2 regions of the Cobetia sp. 29-18-1 genome follow, and region 1 is predicted to be linked to the other one. Evidence: predicted binding sites of a transcription regulator. Region 1 holds the regulator's gene; the other holds the start of a gene.
What was found. The regulator LexA, encoded in region 1, represses DNA repair genes until DNA is damaged. The targets are predictions, from matches to a motif close to TACTGTNTANNTANACAGTA.
Positions count from the first base shown of each region.

Region 2: a site for LexA is predicted at 3,000-3,019, ahead of recA (recombinase RecA). Genes of this name have one in related genera too.

Region 1 covers NZ_JARWKS010000007.1:82,066-89,669, reverse strand. The annotation lists gene pyk (pyruvate kinase) at 1-692, opposite strand, end outside; gene topA (type I DNA topoisomerase) at 1,466-4,108, shown strand; gene QD208_RS07415 (DUF6586 family protein) at 4,108-4,587, shown strand; gene QD208_RS07410 (hypothetical protein) at 4,840-5,079, shown strand; gene lexA (transcriptional repressor LexA) at 5,226-5,855, opposite strand; gene QD208_RS07400 (TetR/AcrR family transcriptional regulator) at 6,422-7,099, shown strand; gene QD208_RS07395 (L,D-transpeptidase) at 7,099-7,604, shown strand, end outside.
Region 2 covers NZ_JARWKS010000004.1:126,532-134,135, reverse strand. The annotation lists gene alaS (alanine--tRNA ligase) at 1-759, opposite strand, end outside; gene QD208_RS04650 (regulatory protein RecX) at 1,002-1,586, opposite strand; gene recA (recombinase RecA) at 1,819-2,886, opposite strand; gene QD208_RS04640 (CinA family protein) at 3,102-3,590, opposite strand; gene mutS (DNA mismatch repair protein MutS) at 3,805-6,384, shown strand; gene fdxA (ferredoxin FdxA) at 6,664-6,987, shown strand.

The sequences.
Region 1 (7,604 bases):
GCGCGCTCGACCTTGGCGATCAGGCCGATGTCACGACCTTCCTCGCCCAGCAGTTCACGGGCCAGCTGCATGTCGGCGCCGCTGCGCGGGAAGGAAACGGCCAGATAGTCGACGCCGATATCGATGGCGGTCTTCAGGTCAGCCTTGTCCTTGTCGGTCAGGGCTTCGGCAGACAGGCCGCCGCCTTGCTTGTTGATGCCCTTGTTGTTGGACAGCTTGCCGCCGACCTTGACGGTGGTGTGGATCTCATTGCCCTTGAGCTCATTGACCTCAAGCACCACACGGCCATCGTCGAGCAGCAGCACGTCGCCCGCAACCACGTCATCGGCCAGTTCCTGGTAGTCACAGCCGACACGCTCGACGGTACCTTCATCACGGCCCAGGCCGATATCGAGGATGAACGGCTGGCCTTCGCTCAGCTTGACGGCGGTATCCTTGAAGCGCGCGATGCGGATCTTCGGGCCCTGCAGGTCGCCCAGTACGGCGACGCTGCGGCCCTGTGCGGCGGCAGCCTGACGTACGGCCTCGGCGCGCATGCGGTGGTCTTCGGGGCTACCGTGGGAGAAGTTGAGGCGTACCACATCGACTCCGGCACGAATCATCGCGTCGAGCACACCCGGCTTGTCACTGGCAGGGCCGAGAGTGGCGACAATCTTGGTGCGGCGGATCGGGCCGTTGAACGCGTGCGGCATGAAAGCATACTCCTTGAACACTGGCGTGATGGACTGGCTGAAAACGCAAACCAGGTTGTTGTCATTTTACTACATTGAAGGCTGAAAGGGAGCCTGTCGAGTATCGTCGGCTGTCGTTGTCCATTCTCGTGATCACGATCGGGACTGCAAGGGGTGACGTGAAGTATGCCGAGCGATTGTTGCGAATACGTTGTCGCGGGTACGCGGACATGGGCTGGGGCGTCAGGGTATGCCGCGCTGCGCCATGCGGGCGCGGCCCGTCATTTCGAGGCCTGACGGCCAGGCGTCGCATGCTCTCTGCGGCAGTGTCGTGGTGACCGCCCCGTCACGCCAATGTCCGCCGGCTGGCTTTCACTGACAGCCATTCCAGTGCTACCTATATAGTGGCAATACCCTGCTGAGCGAAATTTCCGCGCATCGGCCCAGCGCAGAACCCTGTACCGGCCCCGTGTATCGGGCCCGTTGACCGCTGCCATGCGCTGATGACCTATGCTCAAACCCGGCTCGAATGCCGGATTGCCACGACCACATGCCTGAAGGCTGTCGATGTCATTCGGCGCAAGCCGCATGCTGACATGGCGGGTGGCATGGCATGTCTCGAGGCTGTCGCAGAGGCGCCCTGTCGAGCCGCCCTGACGAAGCGTCAGTCTCAACATTGCTGGTCAGCGCTGAAATGCTGGGGTAGGGTAGGCGCATTTTTCGGCTGGGACAAAACCCAGCGCGACGAGTCATTCGCCGGCGCAATCAGCGCCGGCCAGGAGATGCGAGCAACCATGGGCAAGTCACTGGTGATCGTCGAGTCGCCCGCCAAGGCCAAGACCATCAACAAGTATCTCGGCAACGACTTCGTGGTGAAGTCGAGTGTCGGGCACATCCGCGACCTGCCGACCAGCGGAAGCGGCAAGCAGGCCACCGACCCCAAGGAACGTGCCCGTCAGGCGGCGGAGACTCGCAAGATGTCGCCCGAGGTCAAGGCGGCTCACAAGGCGCAGAAGGCCAAGACCCAGTTGATCCGCCGCATGGGGGTCGACCCGGAGAATGGTTGGGAGGCGCATTACGAGATCCTGCCTGGCAAGGAAAAGGTCGTTTCCGAGCTGACGCGTCTGGCCGAGAAAGCCGACACCATCTATCTCGCGACGGATCTGGACCGCGAAGGTGAGGCGATTGCCTGGCACCTGCGCGAGACCATCGGTGGCGACGATTCGCGTTACAAGCGCGTAGTGTTCAACGAGATCACCAAGAAGGCGATCACGGCGGCCTTCGATGAGCCGGGCGAACTGAAGATGGACCGCGTACATGCCCAGCAGGCACGCCGTTATCTGGATCGCGTCGTCGGCTTCATGGTCTCGCCGCTGCTGTGGGCCAAGGTCGCTCGTGGCCTGTCCGCCGGGCGCGTGCAGTCGGTTGCCGTGCGTCTGATCGTCGAGCGTGAGCGCGAGATCCGCGCCTTCATCCCCGAAGAGTTCTGGGATGTCCACGCTGAGCTGGCCGCCGCCAGTGGTGAAGCGATCCGTTTCGAGCTGGCGCGTCAGGATGGCAAGGCCTTCCGTCCGACCAGCGAGAAGGAGACGATGGATCGCATCGCGGCGCTGCGCACGGCCAAGCTCGCGATCACCAATCGTGAAGACAAGCCGACGCGCTCCAAGCCGAACGCGCCGTTCATCACCTCGACCCTGCAGCAGGCGGCCAGTGGTCGTCTCGGCTTCTCGGTCAAGAAGACCATGATGATGGCCCAGCGTCTCTACGAGGCGGGTTACATCACCTACATGCGTACCGACTCGACCAATCTGTCGGCGGACGCGGTGGCCACGGCGCGCGACTTCATCAGCGAAGAATACGGCAGCAACTACCTGCCGGAAGCGGCCAACGTCTACTCCAGCAAGGAAGGCGCCCAGGAAGCGCACGAAGCGATTCGTCCTTCCGAAGTGTCACGCCGCGCCACCGATCTCGCCGGTATGGAGCGTGACGCCGAGCGTCTGTATGAGCTGATCTGGCGTCAGTTCGTCGCCTGTCAGATGCTGCCGGCCGAATACCTGTCCTCCACGCTGACCATCGAAGTGGATGGCTACGAGCTGCGCGCCAAGGGCCGTGTGCTCAAGTTCGACGGTTACACGCGTGTCATGAAGCCGATGGGCAAGAAGGAAGAGGACCAGTCGCTGCCGGACCTCGCCATCGGCGAGAAGCTGGACCTGGTCGAGCTGCAGCCGCTGCAGCACTTCACCAAGCCCACGGCGCGTTACACCGAGGCCAGCCTGGTCAAGGAGCTGGAGAAGCGCGGTATCGGTCGTCCGTCCACCTATGCCGCCATCATCTCCACCATCCAGGACCGTGGCTACGTGGCGCTGGAAAACCGTCGCTTCTATGCCGAGAAACTGGGCGACATCGTCACCGATCGCCTCAGCGAGTCCTTCAAGGACCTGATGGACTTCGGCTTCACGGCGCGCATGGAAGACTATCTCGATGAGGTGGCCAACGGCGGGCGCAACTGGCGCGAGCTGCTGGACACCTTCTACGCCGAGTTCAAGGCCGAGCTGGACCACGCCCAGTCCGAAGAGGGCATGCGTCCCAACCAGCCGGTGCCGACGGACATCGCCTGCCCGACCTGTGGGCGTGAGATGCAGATTCGTACCGCCTCGACCGGGGTCTTCCTGGGCTGTTCCGGCTACAACCTGCCGCCCAAGGAGCGCTGCAAGACCACCATCGATCTGCTGCCGGGCGATGAAGCCGTGGCGGCCGATGCCGGTGAAGATGCCGAGACGGATGCGCTGCGCGCCAAGCGTCGCTGCCCGATCTGCGCCACCGCGATGGACAGCTACCTGATCGATGAGCAGCGCAAGCTGCATGTCTGCGGCAATAGCCCGGACTGTGTCGGTCACGAGGTCGAGGAAGGTCAGTTCCGCATCAAGGGCTACGATGGCCCGGTGATCGAGTGCGACAAGTGCGGTTCCGACATGCAGCTCAAGACCGGGCGTTTCGGCAAGTACTTCGGCTGCACCAACGAGAATTGCAAGAATACCCGCAAGCTGCTCAAGTCCGGTGAGGTGGCGCCGCCGAAGATGGACCCGATTCCGATGCCGGAACTTGCCTGCGTCAAGGTCGAGGACCACTACGTGCTGCGCGATGGCGCCAGTGGCCTGTTCCTGGCGGCCAGTCAGTTCCCCAAGAATCGCGAGACGCGTCCGCCGCTGGTCAAGGAGCTCAAGGCGCATGCCGACGAGCTGCCGGAGAAGTATCACTTCATTCTCGAAGCCCCGGATCAGGACCCGGACGGACGTCCGGCGCAGATTCGCTTCTCGCGCAAGGTCAAGGCTCAGTACGTCATGACCGATGAGGAAGGCAAGGCGACCGGTTGGAAGGCGACCTACGACAACGGCCGCTGGGTCGTCGAGGACAAGCGCAAGGGAGCCAAGAGCTGATGAGCCAGCGTGCCCGTACCAATCAGCTGCTGTATCAGGCCGAGTTGCTGCTGGCCCAGTCAGCAGCCTCTGGCGACGATGAGCATGCCGTGGCGCGTCGCATGGCCGGTGAAGAGGGCGCGCTCGCCCTGCTGGAGCTGGCGCTGGCGTCATTGCTGGAAGAGTGTGCCGTGACGGCGCGCTGGCCAGAGGGTAGCTGGCGCGAGCGCCTGGCGTCGCCGCCGACGCCCATCGCCGAGGTCGAGCAGCTGCGCAGCCTGCTGGAGCATTCCGACAGCTGGTTGTCTGAGCTGGTCGCGGATGTGACCCGCCTGCATGAAGAGGGCGGCGTCGCTCGCCGCGAGGAATCGCGTTCGCGTGGTGATGGTCTGATCATCGCGGCAGCCTCGAGCGCCTCGCTGGCCGAGCGTCTCAGTGCCGCCATCACGGCATTCAAGGCGCTGCTGCCGCAGCTGCGCGAGTCGAGTGTCGAGTGGTAGGTCAAGGCGTTGATCTGGTGCTGCACGCTGGTGATGACTGGCGCATGGCAATCGGGTGACGTTTCGCCTTCACGGGTGCTAGACTGATCGCATTGTGGCAAGCCCTGCATTCTCCGGTACGACCATGGCTCTGGCTGTGGTCGTACTTTTTTCTGCGTCGCTGATGGCAACGCGGTGCCGGGCTTGCCAGCCGTCGCGCTGACGATTACAACGACGCCGGTATCTCGCGAGATGCCGTGCAGGAGGAATGACGTGTCCGATCCCGCCGTACTTGAAATTGTGCAAATGGAAGATGGTGAAGTGATTCTGCGCGCCGCGGAAAGCGAAGGTGAGCCGCTGCTCAGCATTCGCATTTCGGACGAGGCCGCCGATCTGCTGCGTGACAATCGTTTCGAGGTCGCGCGTGAGATGATCGACCACGCCATCACCCGGACTCGCCTCTGGGATGGCGAAGAAGACGAGGACGAGCAGTCAGAAGGCATCGTGCACTGATTCATCGCTCGCGCTTCGCGCACAAAAAAACCCGCCTCGAGGCGGGTTTTTTTGTGCAATGCGTGCGGCTTTTCTGTTGCTCAGAGCTCTGCGAGAAAGGTGCTGCTGGGCATAGCTCGTTGCTCAAAGCGCTGCTGGTCAAGGCCTCAGTGCAGGCCGCCATCGCGGATGACGCCCACCCCGAGACCTTCGATCTCCAGGCTGTCCGTGCGCAGGTCGACCTTGATCGGCGAGAAGTCCTCGTTCTCGGCTTCCAGCCACACGTAGTGCCCGTCACGGCGGAAGCGCTTGACGGTGACCTCATCCCCCAGACGTGCCACTACGATCTGTCCGTCACGCACGCTGCTGGTGCGGTGCACGGCCAGCAGGTCGCCTTCCAGAATTCCCACGTCCTTCATCGACACGCCGCGCACGCGCAACAGGTAGTCGGCAGCCGGCGAGAAGTAGTCGCTCGGCAGCGGGCAGTGACGGTCGATATGCTCGCTGGCAAGAATCGGACTGCCGGCGGCCACTTCCCCGATCACCGGCAGGCCATCGTTGGCGCTGTCGTCGACGTCAGCCAGCGACGGCACGCGAATGCCGCGAGAGGTGCCCGGCACCATCTCGATGGCGCCCTTGCGCTTGAGGGCACGCAGATGCTCCTCGGCAGCATTCGGTGAGCGGAAGCCCAGCGCCTGGGCGATTTCGGCCCGCGTCGGCGGGTAGCCAGAGGACTTGATGGTCTTGATGATGAAGTCGAAGACATCCTGCTGGCGCGGAGTAAGCGGCTGGGTCATGGCATTGCCTTTGGCCTGGGCGGCATCTTGAGCTGACGGCACGGGGTGTGCATCCATACAACTGTCATTGTATCCAGTCATGGCGGTCATGCAAGGCATCGTGGCTTGCGTGGTGGCCTCAAAGGGCAGGTAGTCGCCGAGATATCGCTGTCTGGCGACTTTTCGTGCTGATATCCGAGGCATTCTTTCTTGATGGGAATGTCTGGAAGTGAATGCCTGGAGGTGAATGTCTGGTGGTGAATGTCTGGAAGTGAACCCGGCCTGGCGCTGGCGGGGTGGTCAGTCACCCAGCTAGGCGAGCCCTTGAATCGGCACGGTCAGCGTTGAGGGAATATCAGGCTTGGCTAAACCTCTGGCGTTTGAAACGCGAGAGAATTGTCAGTCATGGCATGGCGCGCTAGAATCAAAGTGTTTCAAACGAATGTTCGTCGATGGCGGTGCTCACGGGTGCCGTGATCGAACGTGCCTTGCGGTGAACATGCACCACCTCATGAGAGAGTCGCCGCGCGGGGCTTGCGCCGTGACCTACGACTCCAGTTCTTTTCTACCTGACAAGGGTTCCGCCCATGGCCCAGACCGATACCGTTACCCGCATCCTCGATACTGCCGAGGTGCTGTTCGCCGAGCGCGGCTTCGCCGAGACCTCACTGCGTAACATCACCAGCAAGGCCAAGGTCAATCTGGCGGCGGTGAACTACCACTTCGGCTCCAAGAAATCGCTGATCCAGGCGGTCTTCGCACGCTATCTCGACCCGTTCAGTGAGCGCTTCCACGCGGCACTCGACAGCGTCGAGCAGCAATACGCCGGGCGTCAGGTGCCGCTGGAGGTCCTGCTGGAGGTGATGGCGCGTACCGTGCTGGAGGTGCCGGCCGAGCGCAACAGCCTGCGTACCTTCATGCGCCTGCTCGGGCTGGCCTATACCCAGGGGCAGGGCCACATGCGACGCTATATCCGCGAGCATTACGGCACGGTCTTCAGCCGCTTCGCCGAGCTTCTGAAGCTGGCGACGCCTGATCTGCCGGACAACGAGCGCTTCTGGCGCCTGCACTTCATGCTCGGCAGCGTGATTTTCACCTTCTCGGGCCTGGATGCGCTGCGCGATATCGAGGAAGCCGAGTACGGCCATCACACCACGGTGCGTGAGCTGATCCAGCACATGCGTCCGGTGGTGGTCGCGGCGATGGCAGCGCCGTTGCCGGCCTCGCTCGGAGATGGTGAGGCGGTCACCCAGGCGGCCAGCTGATGGCCTGCTGGGTAGCGGTGGACCTCTCGCGCCAAAGCCTTGAGATACGCAATGACGCGCCGAGTGGCAGTCGTGATGCGCCGCCCCCCGCGGCTGACCCTGAGGCGCTGGTGCACGCCTGCGCGATCTCCAGCGGCCTCAACGGTATTGGCGAGCTCGACGGCAGCGGTTGCACGCCAACCGGCTGGCATGTGATTCGAGCCGCCATCGGGGCGGGCAATCCGCGTGGCGCCGTCTATCGCGGACGGCGCTTCACGGGCGAGGTGTTCACGCCCGAGCTTGCCGCGGAGCATCCTGAGCGTGACTGGATCCTGACGCGCATTCTGTGGCTCAGCGGCCGCGAGCCCGGCGTCAATCGTGGTCGCAATGCCCGCAGCGAGCGGGTCGATAGTCTGCGCCGCTACATCTATTTTCATGGCACGCCCAGCACGGAGCCCATGGGGGTAGCGGCGTCCCACGGCTGCATTCGCTTGCGTGATGACGACCTGCTGCGACTCTTTGCCGA
Region 2 (7,604 bases), on a different contig from region 1:
GGCCAGCAGATTCTGGAACAGATCGATCTCGTAGTTGGAGTGCACGCCCTGCATCACGGCCGCGACACGCTCCAGGCCCATGCCGGTATCGATGGACGGCTTGGGCAGCGGGTGCAGCGTGCCCTCGGCGTCACGGTCGAACTGCATGAAGACCAGGTTCCAGATCTCGATGTAGCGATCGCCATCCTCGTCCGGGCTGCCCGGCGGGCCACCGGCGACATCTTCGCCGTGGTCATAGAAGATCTCGGAGGACGGGCCGCACGGGCCGGTGTCGCCCATCTGCCAGAAGTTGTCCTCGTCGAGACGCGAGAAGCGGTTCTGATCGATGCCGACCTCGTTGAACCAGATGTCACGGGCTTCATCATCGCTGACGTGCACGGTGACCCACAGCTTCTCCTTCGGCAGGCCGAGTTCTTCGGTCAGAAACTTCCAGGCAAACTGGATGGCTTCGCGCTTGAAGTAGTCGCCGAAGCTGAAGTTGCCCAGCATCTCGAAGAAGGTGTGGTGACGGGCGGTATAGCCGACGTTGTCCAGGTCATTGTGCTTGCCACCGGCGCGCACGCAGCGCTGCGCAGAGGTCGCACGGCTGTAGCCACGCGGATCACGGCCCAGGAAGACATCCTTGAAGGGCACCATGCCGGCGTTGGTGAACAGCAGGGTCGGGTCGTTGTTCGGCACCAGGGAGCTGGTGGGAACGATGGTATGGCCCTGCTTCTCGAAATAGGTCAGGAAGGCGTTTCTGATTTCTGCGCTTTTCATAGAGGTTCCGTAGCGATGTGCGTAAAGACGCTCCGGGGGTCTTCTGCATGACTTCCGCATGGTTTCTGCATATTCATCCATGTGGGTATGCATGGAGGTGCAATGAAAAGCATGAAAGAAGGCGCCTGCCCCGTGCCGTCGCAAGACGACCTAGTATAACGCCTGTTCGCGCAAGCTAAAGGGGGGGAAATGTCCTGAAGCGCCGGTTTGCGCGTCATGAGAGCCAAACAGTCGCCCGCCAGCTAGCCTTCCTCCCCCTCATCACTCCAGGCGGACTCCATGGCATAGCGCAGCTGCTCATAGTCGAAGCCGCGCTGGAGCAGAAAGCGCTCGCGCCGTGCGCGCTCCTTGTGCCCCTCGCCGGGGCCGGAGAAGCGCCTGGCCAGCGTCTCGCGCGCCAGCTCGAAGAAATCCACCGCCTCGACATGACCGAAGGCATCCGGCGTCGGGTCACTGGCGGCACGCATCACGGCATTGAGCGTCTCGCTATCGATACCACGCTGGCGCAGCTCCTGCTGGATACGCCTCGGCCCCTGCCCGCGCAGCACTCGCGTCCGCAGGAAGCTGGCGGCAAAGCGCTCATCGGATTGCAGGCCCTCCTCGGCCATGCGCTCCAGCACCTCCTCGATCAGCAGCTCGACCTCATCGCGACTCAAGGCCGCCTGTGCGCCCTCCTCGCCAGCGGCTTGCCGCTCTGCCAACTCGTCATCGCTGACCGCCCGCAGGTAGTCACGCTCCTTGAGATAGTCGTGCAGCTCGCGGCGGCTATGTTCGCGGCGCGCCAGACGCGCGATGGCATCATTGCGCGCACGCCGTTGCGGCGTCATCGCGCCTGAGTCGAGCGGTTGATACTCAGGCCCACCCATTTCAGCGCTGTCATCGTGCATGGTCATGCTCCCCGGGGTTGAGCAGAAGGACATCGATGGACGTGAACGCAAGGCGCCCGCCTCCGAGTCATCGGGGCGGGCGCCTTGGGGTCATCTCACCGGGTCGGAAACGACACGGTGCGATGACGCCAGCCTGGCGGCTGGCGCTCTTGCTCTTTCTTCTGGACGAACCTCAGTCGAGATCGATATCCAGGTCGTCTTCACTCTCGGCGGCCGCGGTCTCTTTCGGCTCTTCCTTGGCTTCCGGCGCTGCCAGCAACTGGGCACGGATCTGGGTTTCAATCTCCTCCATGATGGCGGGATTGTCTTCCAGGTACTGGGCGGAATTGGCCTTGCCCTGACCGATCTTGCTGCCCTGATAGCTGTACCAGGCGCCTGACTTGCCGACCAGACCACACTGCACGCCCAGATCGATCACCTCACCGGCGTGATAGATGCCCTTGCCGTAGAGAATCTGGAACTCGGCCTGACGGAACGGCGGCGCGACCTTGTTCTTGACGACCTTGACGCGGGTCTCGTTACCGGTGACTTCATCACCGGACTTCACGGAACCGGTGCGACGGATATCCAGACGCACACTGGAGTAGAACTTCAGTGCGTTACCGCCAGTCGTGGTTTCGGGGCTACCGAACATCACGCCGATCTTCATGCGGATCTGGTTGATGAACACCACCATGCAGTTGGCGTTCTTGATGTGACCGGTCACCTTGCGCAGCGCCTGGGACATCAGACGCGCCTGCAGGCCGACGTGGGAGTCGCCCATCTCGCCTTCGATCTCGGCACGCGGCGTCAGTGCCGCCACGGAGTCGACGATGATGACGTCAACGCCGCCGGAGCGTACCAGCATGTCGACGATCTCGAGCGCCTGCTCACCGGTGTCCGGCTGGGAGACCAGCATCTCGTCCAGATTGACGCCCAGCTTCTCGGCGTAGGACGGATCCAGTGCGTGCTCGGCATCGATGAAGGCACAGACCTTGCCCTGCTTCTGCGCCTGGGCGATGACCGAGAGGGTCAGTGTCGTCTTGCCCGAGGATTCCGGGCCATAGATCTCGACCACGCGCCCGAAGGGCAGGCCGCCGATGCCGAGTGCGATATCCAGCCCCAGAGAACCGGTGGAAACCGACGGGATGGCCACACGCGGGGCATCGCCCATGCGCATGACGGCGCCCTTGCCGAACTGGCGCTCGATCTGGGACAGCGCCGCGTTCAGCGCCTTGGTACGATTGTCGTCCTTTGCCATGTGGCCTCCTGTCGAACGGCGGAGCCACACGGGCTGCCACCTGGAATAGAGAATTCTATCACTGAGAGCTGAGCAGACACCGTCAGACTAGCGGCTGAGGTGTCGTGGCAAAACCCTGTATACATGGACAGTATAATGCCGCAAGTTGCGTCACTCTGCCAGTCCGGTGATGCGCTTTTTCAGGCAGCACCCTCAACGCGGGGCTTGCATCGGGCTCATGCGTCTTCGGTGCCGATCTGCAAGGCCTCCACGCGCTCGATCAAGCCCTGCAATGCCTCCCGCACCGCGGCGTCGCGCACGGCCTGCCGGTCGCCGGGAAAGTGACAGCAGCGTGCCTGCTGGCGCGCCTCGCTCCCCCACGCCAGCCATACGGTGCCGACGGGCTTCTCGTCACTTCCCCCGCCGGGGCCGGCCACACCGCTGATCGCCACCCCCAGCTCAGCGCCACTTTCGCGACAGGCGCCCCGCACCATCTCGCACACGACCGCCTCTGAGACGGCACCGAATGTTTCAAGCGATGTCTCACTGACCCCCAGCAGGCGCTGCTTGGTGGCATTGGAATAGGTCACGTAGCCCGCATCGAAATAGCTGGAGCTACCGGCAATCGCCGTGATCGCCGCACTCACCCCGCCCCCGGTGCACGACTCGGCGGTGGTGATGCGCACGCCGCGCGCGACTGCCAACGCCTGCAACTGCTCAGCCAGGGCATTCGCGCACGCAGCCTCGGGGGTCGTACCAGTCAATCGGCTCACGAACTTTCTCCTTGTGGAGGTCATCGGGTGAAAAGGGCAGCGAGCATGAGACATCACAGGCATTGGAGCCGGCCGCGCCAGTCCGTAGAATATCGCGCATCCCGCATGCCGTGCTCTCGCATGTGTGCTTTTTCCCATTGCAGTGCAGTCAAGGAAGTCCATGGCCATGGCCAAGAACAGCGCGCCCCAGATGACGCCGATGATGACGCAGTACATGAAGATCAAACGCGAGCACCCCGGCGTGCTGCTGTTCTATCGCATGGGCGACTTCTATGAACTGTTTCATGAGGACGCCAAGCGCGCAGCACAACTGCTCGATATCACGCTGACGGCGCGCGGCAGCTCCGGCGGTTCCCCGATCCCCATGGCAGGGGTGCCCTACCACAGCGCCGAAGGCTATCTGGCACGCCTGGTCAAGATGGGCGAATCGGTAGCCATCTGTGAGCAGATCGGTGACCCGGCGACCAGCAAGGGGCCTGTCGAGCGCAAGGTGGTACGTATCGTCACCCCGGGAACGCTGCATGATGAGGCGCTGCTGGATGCCAGCCGCGACAACCTGCTGGTGGCGCTGCATCGTGATGGCGAGACCTGGGGCCTGGCCGCTCTCGAGCTCTCCTCCGGTCGCTTCAGCGTGCTCGAGGTCAATGGTGATGACGAGCTGCTGGCCGAGATCCAGCGTCTGTCGCCTGCCGAAGTCATGGTCGGCGAAAGCCGTACCCTCCCCGCCAGCCTGGCCTCGCGCCCGGGCCTGACCCGCCAGAGCGATTGGCACTTCGATCACGAGACTGCCTTGCGCCTGCTGTGCGATCAGTTCGGCGTCCAGGACCTCAACGGCTTCGGCTGCAGCCACCTGACGCGCGCCGTCACGGCAGCCGGTGCCCTGCTCGACTACGCTCGCGACACCCAGCGTACCGGCCTGCCCCACGTGACCGCGCTGGCCGTCGAGAGCCGCGATGACTCGGTGGTGATCGATGCCGCCAGCCGTCGCAACCTCGAGATCGACACCAACCTGGGCGGCACCAGCGACAACACGCTGGCCAGCGTGCTGGACGTCACCGCGACCGCGATGGGTTCACGCCTGCTCAAGCGCTGGCTCAACCGCCCGCTGCGCGATCAGCTCCAGATCGGCCAGCGTCAGGCGGCGGTGCAACGTCTGCTGGATGGCGACTACCCCTTCGAGCTGCAAGGCCTGCTCAAGCGCATCGGCGATGTGGAGCGTATCCTCGCCCGTGTCGCGCTGCGCAGCGCACGCCCCCGTGACATGGCACGCCTGCGCGATGGCCTCAACACTCTGCCCGAGCTGCGCGCCGTGCTCGCCAGCGTCGAAAAAGGCAGCGCCATCGATGACCTGCGCGATGCCATCCGCCTGTTCCCGGCACTTTCCGCGATGCTCAGCGAGGCGCTGGTCGAGAATCCGCCGGTGGTGCTGCGCGATGGTGGCGTGATCGCCGATGGCTACGACGATGAGCTGGACGAGTATCGCGGCCTGTCCGAGAACGCCGGCCAGTATCTGGTCGCACTCGAGACCCGCGAGCGCGAGCGCACCGGCCTGAGCAACCTCAAGGTCGGCTACAACCGCGTGCATGGCTACTTCATCGAGCTGCCGCGCTCGCAATCGGCCGAGGCCCCGCCGGAATACATCCGTCGCCAGACCCTCAAGAATGCCGAGCGCTTCATCATCCCCGAGCTCAAGGAGTTCGAGGACAAGGCGCTGTCTGCCAAGTCCAAGTCACTGGCGCGCGAGAAGCTGCTGTACGAGCACCTGCTGGATGACCTGAATACCGAACTGGATGGCCTGCAGCAGACGGCCCGCGCACTGGCGTCACTGGATGTGCTGACCGCCTTCGCCGATCGCGCTGCCTCGCTCGATTTCGTGCGCCCCGAACTCAGCGAGACCCCGGGCATCGATATCGAAGGCGGACGCCACCCGGTGGTCGAGCATGTCAGCGATCATCCCTTCGTTCCCAACGATGTGCGCTTCGATGATGCGCGGCGCATGCTGGTGATCACCGGCCCCAACATGGGCGGTAAATCCACCTACATGCGCCAGACGGCACTGATCGCTCTGCTCGCGCATACCGGCAGCTTCGTGCCGGCGTCGCGCGCCTGCATCGGCCCGCTGGACCGCATCTTCACGCGCATCGGCTCCTCGGATGACCTGGCCGGCGGCCGCTCGACCTTCATGGTCGAGATGACCGAGACCGCCAGCATCCTGCATAACGCCACTGATGAGAGCCTGGTGTTGATGGATGAAATCGGCCGCGGCACCTCGACCTTCGATGGCCTGTCACTGGCATGGGCCAGCGCCGAGCATCTGGCGCGCACGCGTGCCTTCACCCTGTTCGCGACCCATTACTTCGAGATGACGGCGCTGCCCGAGCATGCCGATGCCGTCGCCAACGTGCACCTGACGGCCGCTGAGCACGGCGATGGCATCGTCTTCATGCACCGTGTCGAGGAAGGCCCTGCCAGCCAGAGCTATGGCCTGCAGGTGGCCCAGCTGGCCGGGGTGCCGCAGAGCGTCATCCTGCGCGCGCGCGAGAAGCTGACCAGCCTGGAGCAGCAGGAAGTCGATCGTCCGCAGGTGGCGCGCGAGGATGCGCTGGGCCAGCCGGTACCGCAGCAGAATGACCTGTTCGCGGCACCGCCGCATCCGGTTGTCGAGGCCCTCAATGGCCTAGACCCGGATGATCTGAGCCCCAAGCGAGCGCTGGAGCTGATCTACGAATGGCACCGTCAGCGCTGAGCGCCGTCACACCGAGCCAGCGTTGGCGTGCCCGGCCCGAGAATGAGTGGCAAGGCCCGAGAATGCGCGGCAAGGCTCGACAGCAACCTTCGGGCATAGCACCATTCCAAAACGATCCGCCCCTGCTGATTGCGGGGGCGGCAGAGCGCCACTAGAATAACGCCTTATAACATCTGCGCCGCTTATAACCTGAAGACCATGATGTCGCCGAGATGACACATGGTGGGCGCCTGGACCACGACCTACGAGAGAGACGCCAATCCGCGTCAGGAGACCTGCATGGCATTCATCGTCACCGAGAACTGCATTCGCTGCAAATACACCGACTGCGTGGAAGTCTGCCCGGTGGATTGCTTCTACGAAGGCCCGAACTTCCTGGTGATCAACCCGGATGAGTGCATTGACTGCGCGCTGTGTGAGCCGGAATGCCCCGCCGAAGCCATCTTCTCCGAAGATGAAGTGCCGGAGAACCAGAAGGAATTCATCGAGCTGAATGCCGATCTGGCCGAAGTCTGGCCGAACATCAGCGAGAAGAAGGACGCCATGGAAGACGCCGAGAAGTGGGATGGTGTCGATGGCAAGCTTGAGTATCTGGAGCAGTAAGCCCCTCAAGCAACCCGCATCTCACGTGGCAAGCGGCTTGCCCGCCCTGACCGGGCAAGCCCGGGTCTCACGACAGAAACGGCAGCGATTCCCTCGGGAGCCGCTGCCGTTTCTGTCTCTGATGCTTGAAGTCGGTGCCTGAAGTCGGAGACTCAAGCTCATGTCAGGAGCTCAGCCCCCTGACATCCGGGCATAAAAAAGGGCGACCCCGTAAGGTCGCCCGCTCCAAGCGTGTCCCTGTCGATCCATCCTGGATCGCACTCCTGAGTGCTGTCCCTGCCCTTCACGACATCCTGTCATTCGGGGCGCACCGTCACGCGTGGCGGGCATTGCAGCACTGCTCGCGCAGCTGTCCCACCGCAATGCCCGTTAGTGCAGATATTTGCCTGTCCTGCTGTCCTGCCCATGCATTGCCCGGCGTCCTGCCTGTACCGCTCCCTGCCTGTGCAGCTGACAGCCTCACGACATTCCTTGTCCGACCATCCTTGTCGTGGCTTCCTGCCACTTGATGCTGCCGCTTTCTGCCCCATCATTCCTGACGCGGATGATGTCCCGTCATCCGTCACTTCCTGTGAAGGGCAAGCTTCCTGACTGCATATCAGAGCCTGGGGCTCTTC